2 regions of the Beijerinckia indica subsp. indica ATCC 9039 genome follow, and region 1 is predicted to be linked to the other one. Evidence: predicted binding sites of a transcription regulator. Region 1 holds the regulator's gene; the other holds the start of a gene.
What was found. Region 1 encodes LexA, which represses DNA repair genes until DNA is damaged. Its sites were predicted from a motif close to TGTTCNNNNTGTGTTCNG; they were not measured.
Positions count from the first base shown of each region.

Region 2: a site for LexA is predicted at 3,104-3,121, ahead of parE (DNA topoisomerase IV subunit B). Genes of this name have one in related genera too.

Region 1 covers NC_010581.1:1,629,142-1,633,997, reverse strand. The annotation lists gene BIND_RS07230 (ParA family protein) at 1-335, opposite strand, end outside; gene BIND_RS07225 (hypothetical protein) at 618-959, opposite strand; gene BIND_RS07220 (hypothetical protein) at 1,099-1,338, opposite strand; gene lexA (transcriptional repressor LexA) at 1,562-2,275, opposite strand; gene BIND_RS07210 (molybdopterin molybdotransferase MoeA) at 2,447-3,727, opposite strand; gene moaC (cyclic pyranopterin monophosphate synthase MoaC) at 3,724-4,206, opposite strand; gene trpC (indole-3-glycerol phosphate synthase TrpC) at 4,217-4,856, opposite strand, start outside.
Region 2 covers NC_010581.1:1,409,226-1,414,081, forward strand. The annotation lists gene BIND_RS06165 (serine hydrolase domain-containing protein) at 1-934, opposite strand, end outside; gene parE (DNA topoisomerase IV subunit B) at 967-3,042, opposite strand; gene glnA (type I glutamate--ammonia ligase) at 3,284-4,693, opposite strand; gene BIND_RS06180 (P-II family nitrogen regulator) at 4,751-4,856, opposite strand, start outside.

The DNA.
Region 1 (4,856 bases):
GGCGGCGGCAAAGACTCGAGCTCTGCGGTACCGTCTTCTGTTGGCTTGAGATCGAAATGGATAGACCGGGGCTTTCTCAACAATGATTGAAAATCGGAGTTAGAAGTTTTGGATCGTGTGGCCGCGAAATCCTCAATGAAATCATCCTCTGCGACCCAGATGTCGTGGATGGTTTCCATAGGCAGGGAAAAGATTGTTAGATTGCACTGAGGATCGAGGTCGATAAGAAGGACCTTCTTGTCTAGATCACCCAAGGCATGCGCTAGGTGGTAAGTCAGAGTGGTCTTCCCCACGCCGCCCTTGTTGTTGAAGATCGTGACGATATCAGGTTTCATTAGACAGTCTCGATAAATAACAGAGGCAATTTATCTGGGTTTTCTTCAACTTCAATGGACGATTTCATAAATTCCCTATTGCTTTACTGAGCGTATGCACCTTCCCAATCCCAGCATCTGCTCCGAGTCAATTTTGCCATTTAGCAACAGATCTGGGAGTGTCTCTTTTTGGCGCAAAAGCCGCATTGAAAAATGTCCGCTTAAACAGCCGCCTCCCCCTCAGACATTGAATGGGTTCCCTTCATCCTTGGTCTGGAACCGGGGCTTTGATCGACTGCGGCCTCAATCCGCACTGCCCTCTGATTGCTCATGCCAATGATCGACGACATTCTTCGCCTTGTTATGGGCCATGCGCATGAAAGCCTCTTCGATTTCTTTTGGCCCGAGAAAAGGCTTCATCGTCTCTTTGAAACGAAAAAAGGCGACCGCAAGCAGAACGCCGGTCAAGGCGTGATTGATGAAATTCTGCAGGTCGACATCTTCCGGCTTATCGACGAGCTGTCGTGAAATGAACTCGAATGTATCTTCTTCCTCTGCCACGCATCCCCAAATGCGGTTGATGAGGTCGACCTCCAAGCCGGCAAGCTGTTTAACGATTTGATCCCGGTCCATCATAGGTTCCATGATTTCTCTCTTTCCGAGAGCCTATAACGCTTCCTGATTTTTAGCGCAAAGGACCACAGGCGGCCTGGTTTCCGGCCGTTGCATCAGATCGGCCAAGGCATTTGGCTCTGCCGCAGTCAACGCACCATCGCCTTTCCATTCACGAAAGGTCGAGAACATAGACCCAATCAACATCATGATCGTCCGCGATTTCCGAGGCTTTTTGAATCGCCACATCGGGTGTCAATTGGCGGTCCGTGATGGTCTTGACCGCCGCGCCATCCTTCATGCAGATAATATCGGTCACCACACTCTTATTGGGAGCGATGCGTCTAGTGACAGACACAAAGTCTCCTTGCGGGGCGATGCTATCGCGGGTCAATATTTTGATTTCTGGCATAGTCCCCTCCAATGGCTGAACGCGAAAACCCCGCACGCAGACTTCATACCAGGGACGCGTCGAGCGATCGTCCGTGGCGGAGCTGGTCTGAACAGGAGGAATTCCCCCAGACTTGGGGTTGGAAGGGCTGAACCGCGACGCCTATGGAAAGCTGCGTACTTATAAAGGCTTAGAGCCTCAGTGTTCCCGTTGAGGCATAACCCGCGCTGGGCTCGAGGATGCCTCAATAACGCCGGATGAGGCTGACCAGCTTGCCTTGAATACGCACACGATCAGGCCCGAAAATCCGGGTCTCATAGGCCGAATTGGCGGGTTCCAACGCGATCGAGGCCCCGCGCCGCCGCAGACGTTTCAAGGTTGCTTCTTCATCATCGATCAAGGCGACGACGATATCGCCGTTTTCCGCATTATCCTGGCGGCGGATGATCACCGTATCGGCATCGAGAATGCCAGCATCGATCATGGAATCGCCGCGCACTTCCAGGGCGTAATGTTCGCCCGCAGGCAGCATATCCATCGGCAGGCCGATCGTATGGCTGCGATGCTGCAAGGCACTGATCGGCGTGCCGGCGGCGATCCGCCCCATGACGGGGATGGCGACCGTGGTAAGTTCCGAATCCTCGTCGTCAGTATGCGGAGTATGTGGCCTGACGCGGCCAAGATCTCCCTCGATGACGCTGGGCGAGAATTTCCTGCCGTGGGGTGGCACGGGCGGCGTCGCGGCATCGGGCAGACGCACCACTTCAAGGGCGCGCGCGCGATTGGGAAGACGGCGGATGAAGCCGCGTTCCTCCAAAGCCATGACCAAACGATGAATCCCCGATTTGGAGCGGAGGTCCAGGGCCTCTTTCATCTCGTCAAAGGACGGTGGGACTCCGGTTTCCTTGAGACGTTCATGAATGAAGCGCAGCAATTCGCTCTGCTTCTTGGTGAGCATCGTCCCGGCCCTTTCATCCCTTGAGAAGAACGATTGACATTGCGGCAAACGTCCCAGGCTGACTGCTTGGAAGCGGACCCTGTTTGCGGATATGCCCCCGCAAATTGCCCGCAAACCTTAAACAAACAGTGAACAGACTATATCTGTTCGCCCTGTGTTCCGCAAGATGCTTTAGCGATCAAGCCGGATGATCCGGCATGGGTCGCCAGCCGAAGCGGTCGGAGCATGAGGTGGTCGAATCAACAGGCAATTGGCCTCGGCCATCACATGCAGCAAGGAGGAATCCTGCGCCGCAAAGGGTGTGACGGACGGCAGACCATTGTCTGTCCGCACATAAGTGGCCCGCAAGAAATCCTCGCGCGCATCGTTTTCGGGAAGCGCCTCGGCAAGAAGCGCCGGTTCGCTCGGATCGGCTTCGAGCACGCCAGCCTCTCCATCCAAAATACGCACAAGGGGTGTCAAAAACAGCAGGCCGCAGACGAGCGCGGCGACCGGATTACCCGGCAGACCCAAAATCGCCATATCTCCCAGCATGCCATGAATGAGCGGCCGTCCGGGACGCATGGCGATGCGCCAGAAGCTCAATTCCATGCCTTCCTGCAACAAAGCCTTGCGCACGAGATCGTAATCACCGACGGACACGCCGCCCGAGATCACCAGCACATCGACCTTGAGCATGCGGGCCGCGGCAATGCCTTGCGCAAGCGCTATGGCATTATCCCCCGCAATGCCAAGATCGACGGGCAGACCGCCGGCGGCACGCACCTGCGCCGCAATAGCGTAGGAATTGGAAGAGACGATCTGCGAGGGTCCGAGCGCCTCGCCCGGCCGCACCAATTCATCGCCCGTCGCGAGAATGCCAACACGCGGCTGTTTCGTCACCGGCACGACAGCGTGGTTCATCGCCGCCGCCAAAGCGAGATCGGCAGCGCTCAAGCGGCGCCCCTCCGGAAGCAGAATCTCCCCTTCCTGAAAATCGAGACCCGCCTCGCGAATGTAGCGGCCACGCGGCGGTGTCTTTTGCGGCAGGATCAAACCATCCTCGATTGTCACCAATTCCTGGATGAGGATCGTATCGGTGCCTTCCGGCACCGGAGCACCGGTAAAGATCCGCACGGTCTCCATAGGCCCGACTGTGCCGGCAAAACCATGGCCCGCCGCGCTTTCACCGATGAGCGTGAGTTTGACCGGCGCGCGAGCACTGTGCAGATCGTCAGCGCGGATCGCATAGCCATCCATCGCCGAAGCGGCGAAGGGCGGCTGCGTGCGCTTGGCGGCAAGAGGCGCGGCCAATGTGCGGCCATGCGCTTCGGCAAGGGCCACGGTTTCGACGGCGCGCGGCAGGGCGACGCTCGTCAAAATCGTCCGGCGCGCCTCAGCGACGGACAGGGCCGGTTTCGGTTGGTCCGTTTTAACAGGACCTGCATTTTTGTGCGGGGCAACCGCGTTCATTCTTTTTCTCGTTTCCAGGAACCTGATTTGCCTCCCTGTTTTTCCAGGAGGCCTATTCCTTCAATGCGCATGAAACGGTCAACGGCCTTCAGCATGTCATAAAGCGTCAGGCAGGCCACGGAGACGGCGGTCAAAGCTTCCATTTCGACGCCAGTCTGACCCTTCACCTTGGCAAGGGCCTGGACGCGAAAACCGGGCAGCGAAGGATCGGGTTCAAGATCGACGCCAACCTTGGTCAGGAGCAGCGGATGACAGAGCGGGATCAGCTCATGCGTCTTTTTCGCGGCCATGATGCCAGCGATCCGGGCCGTTGCCACGACATCGCCTTTTTCGGCATTGCCCGAGAGAGCCAGTTCCAGCGTTTCCATACGCATGACGACCCGGGCCTCGGCGATCGCGACCCGCTCGGTCTCTGCCTTATCGGAGACATCGACCATGACGGCTTCGCCATGGCTCGTCAGATGGGTCAAGGAACTCATGAAGCGCCCCTCATGACTCCAAAACGGCATGGACCGGGCCCGTCACGGCCTCCGGCGGCAGATCGAGCAGCCGGCGTGTCGCCGCCGTCACATCTTGCTCCCGCATCAGGCTTTCGCCAACGAGCACGGTCCCAATGCGATGGGCCTTGAGCCGCGCGCAATCCTGCGCGGTGAAAATGCCGCTTTCGCCGACGATCATGCGATCATCCGGAATTTTGGCGGCGAGCCGCTCGCTGGTTTCGAGCGAGACATTAAAGGTGCGCAAATCGCGATTATTGATGCCGATCAGCGGGGTTTCAAGACGGAGGGCGCGGATAAGTTCCGCCTCGTCATGCACCTCGACGAGGCAATCCATGCCAAGCTCCCGCGCGGCATCACGCAGGGCGCCAGCGAGCTCATCATCGACGCAAGCCATGATGATCAAGATGCAATCGGCACCCCAGGCCCGCGCCTCGAAGACCTGATAAGGATCGAAGAGGAAATCCTTGCGCAAGGCTGGCAGGCTCACGGCCTGCCGCGCGATCGTGAGAAATTCAGGAGAGCCCTGAAAGGATGGCGTATCGGTGAGAACGGAGAGACAGGCGGCGCCACCTTCCTCATAGGCCCGCGCCAAGGCCGGCGGATCGAAATCGGCCCGGATCAGGCCTTTG
Region 2 (4,856 bases), 220 kb from region 1:
CGGTCGCGGTCGAATAGGCACAGTCCCCGCCACAATCGAAAAGGAGTTTTTCCGTCAGATTCGGCAAGAGAGTCTGTTTTTGGCGGCTGACTGGATCGATCGGCAAGGGTTTCGCGTAACGATTGGCCTTTTCCGGCTTTATGAAAAAGCCGGTGTCGTGCATCCCCAATGGGGCAAAGAGATTGGCTTCAAGATAGGACCCGAGGGATTGCTGGCTCACGGATTCGATCAAGAGCCCGACAATATCAAGGCCAAACCCATAATCCCACACTGCTCCCGGTTGATGGAGGAGCGGCAGCGCGGCAAGCTTGTCGAGAAAAGCCTTGCCGGTCATCTCTGACGCGGCGGTGACGCTGCTTTCCGGATACATTTTATGAACCGGGCTCGTGCCCCGATTGCCGTAAACGATTCCCGATGTATGACGCAAAAGGTCTTGAATGACGATCTTGTTCGTCACGGGAACACTATTCGTCGTGATGTTATCCTTGTCATCGCGTGCGGCGACACGCTGATCAGAAAATTGCGGGAAATATTTCGTCAGCGGATCATTCATCAGCAAAAGGCCACGCTCATACAACATCAAAGCGCCGACCGTTGTCATGGGCTTTGTCATCGAGGCGATGTTGAAGAGCGTATCCGTCGTCATCGGACTATGGGTGGCTTTATCGCGCCAGCCATAGGCATGGAGGAAAACGAGCTTGCCATGTCGCGCAATGGCGAGCACGGCGCCGGGGATTTGCCCATGCTCGATGTCTTGCAGAAGAATTGCGCCGATGCGTGCGAGCCGTTCGGAGGAAAAACCCACATCTTCCGGTTTGGCACGGGGCAGGGGCAGATCTGGAGCCCGTGCGGGAACAATCGTATCGGCCGCTTGAAGAGGAAGGATGAGAAAGACAAGGCTGATGAATGCGGCGAGGCATCGTTGCAAAGCCATGTCTTTCCTTCCCATGATCGGTCTTCTGCTGATCACACGACGACGAGATCACCCGCGAAGGCCGCATGTTCCTGGATGAAGGCAAAACGTGCTTCCGGGCGATTGCCCATCAGCCGCTCGACCGAATCGGAGGTTTCCTCGCGGTCCTCGGCCAGCACGACGACGCGCAAGAGATTGCGCTTGGCCGGGTCCATCGTCGTTTCCTTGAGCTGCGACGCCATCATTTCGCCGAGGCCCTTGAAACGGCTGATTTCGATCTTCCCCTTGCCCGTCAGCTCCTTTTTGATGATAGCGTCGCGATGCGCTTCATTGCGCGCATAGACCTGCTTGCTGCCCTGGGTCAACCGGTAGAGGGGAGGCACTGCCAGATAGAGATGGCCGCCTTCCACCAGTTTCGGCATCTGGCGATAGAAGAAGGTAATGAGCAGCGAGGCAATATGGGCGCCGTCGACATCGGCATCGGTCATGATGATGATCTTCTCATAGCGCAGATCATCATGCCGGTAATGGGATCCCGTTCCGCAGCCGAGCGCCTGGATGAGATCGGCCAATTGTTGATTGGCCGTGAGCTTGTCGCGGGTGGCGCTGGCGACATTGAGGATTTTTCCGCGTAGGGGCAGAACGGCCTGATTGGCCCGATCGCGTGCCTGTTTGGCGGAACCGCCGGCGGAATCGCCCTCGACGATGAAGATCTCGGAGCCCTGCGAGGCTGTATTGGTGCAATCGGCGAGCTTGCCGGGCAGCCGCAGCTTGCGCGTCGCGGTCTTGCGCGCCACATCCTTTTCGGCGCGCCGGCGCAGCCGTTCCTCGGCGCGTTCGACGCTCCAATCGAGCAGTTTCGCTGCATGTGAGGGCGAGGCCGCGAGCCAATGATCGAAGGCGTCCCGCAGGGGACCCTCGACAAGGCGCGAAGCTTCGGTGGTCATGAGCCGGCTCTTGTTCTGGCCCTGAAATTCCGGCTCGCGGATGAAGACAGAGAGAAGCGCCGCGGTCGAGACCATGACATCTTCATTGGTGAGGATCGAGGCGCGTTTGGTCTGGCCGATCCGCTCGGCATGATCCTTCAGCCCGCGCAGCAAGGCCCCGCGCAGACCCGCCTCATGCGTGCCGCCGTCCGGCGTCGGAATCGTGTTACAGAAGGAATGGACGAAGCCATCATCGTCCGCGAGCCAGGCGATGGCCCATTCGAGAGAACCATGCCCGCCCTCTTTCTCGATGCGGCCGGCAAAGATCTGTTCGGTGACGAGGCTTTTGCCCTCGATATCCTGGGTCAGATAATCCTTGAGGCCGCCCGGAAAATGCAGAACGGCCTCTTGCGGCACCGAACCGTCATGCGGGAGGAGGCTGGGAGCGCAATGCCAGCGGATCTCGACGCCCTTGAAGAGAAAGGCCTTGGCGCGCGACATTTTAAACAGACGCGCGGGTTTCAGATGCGCCTGTTCACCGAAAATCTGCGGGTCCGGCTTGAAGCGCACCTTGCTGCCGCGCCGGTTCTGCACCTTGCCGACTTCCTGCAATTTGCTCGTCGGAAGGCCGCGCGCAAAGGTCTGGCGATAGAGAATCTGGCCGCGTGCCACTTCGACCTCGAGCACCTCGGCCAAGGCATTGACGACCGAAACGCCGACGCCGTGCAAACCGCCTGAGGTCTGATAAGCGCCAGAATCGAATTTACCGCCAGCGTGCAGCGTCGTCATAATGACTTCGAGCGCGGATTTTTTCGGAAATTTCGGATGCGGATCGACCGGGATGCCGCGCCCATTGTCGATGACGGTCACGAAGCCGCCGGTCTCGCATGTGACATCAATGAAGGTCGCATGGCCGGCGACCGCCTCGTCCATCGCGTTGTCGAGCACTTCGGCGAAAAGATGGTGCAGGGCGGTCTCGTCCGTGCCACCGATATACATGCCGGGACGGCGGCGGACAGGCTCCAGACCCTCGAGCACTTCGATCGAGGCGGCGGTATAGCCGGCTTCGCCCGGCGTGCCGGAAGGCAGCGCGCGTGGAGTTTTGGGCGTTCCCTTATCCGCGCTCTTATCGGCTCCCTTGTCCGCGCCACGTGGGGCGGCTTTGCGAGCCGAGGTGCCGAAGAGATCGCCGGTTTTTGCCATCAAGTCCTATCCTAAAGCAGATCAATCCTTGTCGTGCTTTATCGCATGGCAACGCAAGGAAGGGAACAAAACAAAAACAGAATATCCCCATCTTCTCGGATGGAGGCTGGAGCATCAGACCCAAAACTGGCTCCCACTTTTGGGACCCATTTGATGCATTTTCAAAAAGGATAGAGCATCCAATAAAAAAGCACGGTCCCGAGGGACCGTGCTCATTGAGTTCATCAGGTCCTATCGAAAATCAATAGGAATAATACATGTCGAATTCGACCGGATGCGGGGTCATTTCGAAACGCATCACATCGGCCATTTTAAGCTCGATATAGCTGTCGATGAAATCATCGTGGAAGACGCCGCCGGCCTTGAGGAAGGCGCGGTCCTTGTCGAGATTGGCAAGGGCCTCGCGCAGCGAGCCGCAGACCGTCGGAATCTTCTTCAATTCCTTCGGCGGCAGATCATAGAGGTCCTTATCCATCGCCTGGCCGGGATCGATCTTGTTCACGATACCGTCGAGGCCCGCCATCAGCATGGCCGAGAAGGCGAGATAGGGATTGGCCATCGGATCGGGGAAGCGCACTTCGACGCGCTTGGCCTTGGGATTGGCGGTATAAGGAATACGGCAGGAGGCCGAGCGGTTACGCGCCGAATAGGCGAGCAGGACCGGGGCTTCATAACCGGGCACCAGACGCTTGTAGGAATTGGTGGACGGATTGGTGAAGGCGTTCAGCGCGCGGGCATGACGGATGATGCCGCCGATATAATAGAGGCATTCCTGCGAGAGGTCGGCATATTTGTTGCCGGCGAAAACAGGCTTGCCGTCTTTCCAGATCGACTGGTGCACATGCATGCCGGAGCCATTATCGCCGAAGACCGGCTTCGGCATGAAGGTCGCGGTCTTGCCGTAGCTCTGCGCCACCTGATGGATGCAGTATTTATAGATCTGCATATGGTCCGCCATGGTGGTGAGCGGGCCGAATTTCAGACCAAGTTCGTGCTGGGCCGACGCGACTTCGTGATGGTGTTTTTCAACCTTGGCGCCCATGGCCGCCATGGCGGCGAGCATTTCACCGCGCATGTCCTGCGCCGAATCCTGCGGCGGCACCGGGAAATAGCCGCCCTTGGTGCGGATGCGGTGGCCGAGGTTGCCGCCTTCATAGGGCGTATCGGTGTTGGAGGGCAGTTCCGAGCAATCGAGAACGAAACCCGTATTGTAAGGGTCGGCCTTGAAGCGCACGTCGTCGAAGACGAAGAATTCGGCCTCGGGGCCGAAATAGGCGACATCACCGATGCCGGAAGAAGCGGCATAAGCTTCCGCCTTCTTGGCGATGCCGCGCGGGTCACGGCCGTAGGGCTCGCCGGTCGAGGGCTCGAGAATGTCGCAGACGATGACCATGGTCGGCGCCGCGAAGAACGGGTCGATCGTCGCCGTTGTGGGATCGGGCAGAAGAGTCATGTCGGATTCATTGATCGCCTTCCAGCCGGCGATCGAGGATCCGTCGAACATCGTCCCTTCGGTGAAGATCTCTTCATCGATCATGCTGACGTCGAAGGTGACATGCTGCCACTTGCCGCGCGGATCGGTAAAACGAAAATCAACATACTTGATATCGTCTTCCTTGATCGCCTTGAGCACATCCTTGGCGGTCTTCATGCTTGCCTCTCGTGAAATGAATGAGTGAAGGTTGCGGGAAGTTGGAAGCACAATGGGTCAGATGGCGTCCAGGCCAGTTTCACCTGTTCGGATCCGCACCACGTCTTCGATGGAGGAAATGAAAATCTTGCCGTCGCCGATGCGGCCAGTGCGCGCTGCCTTG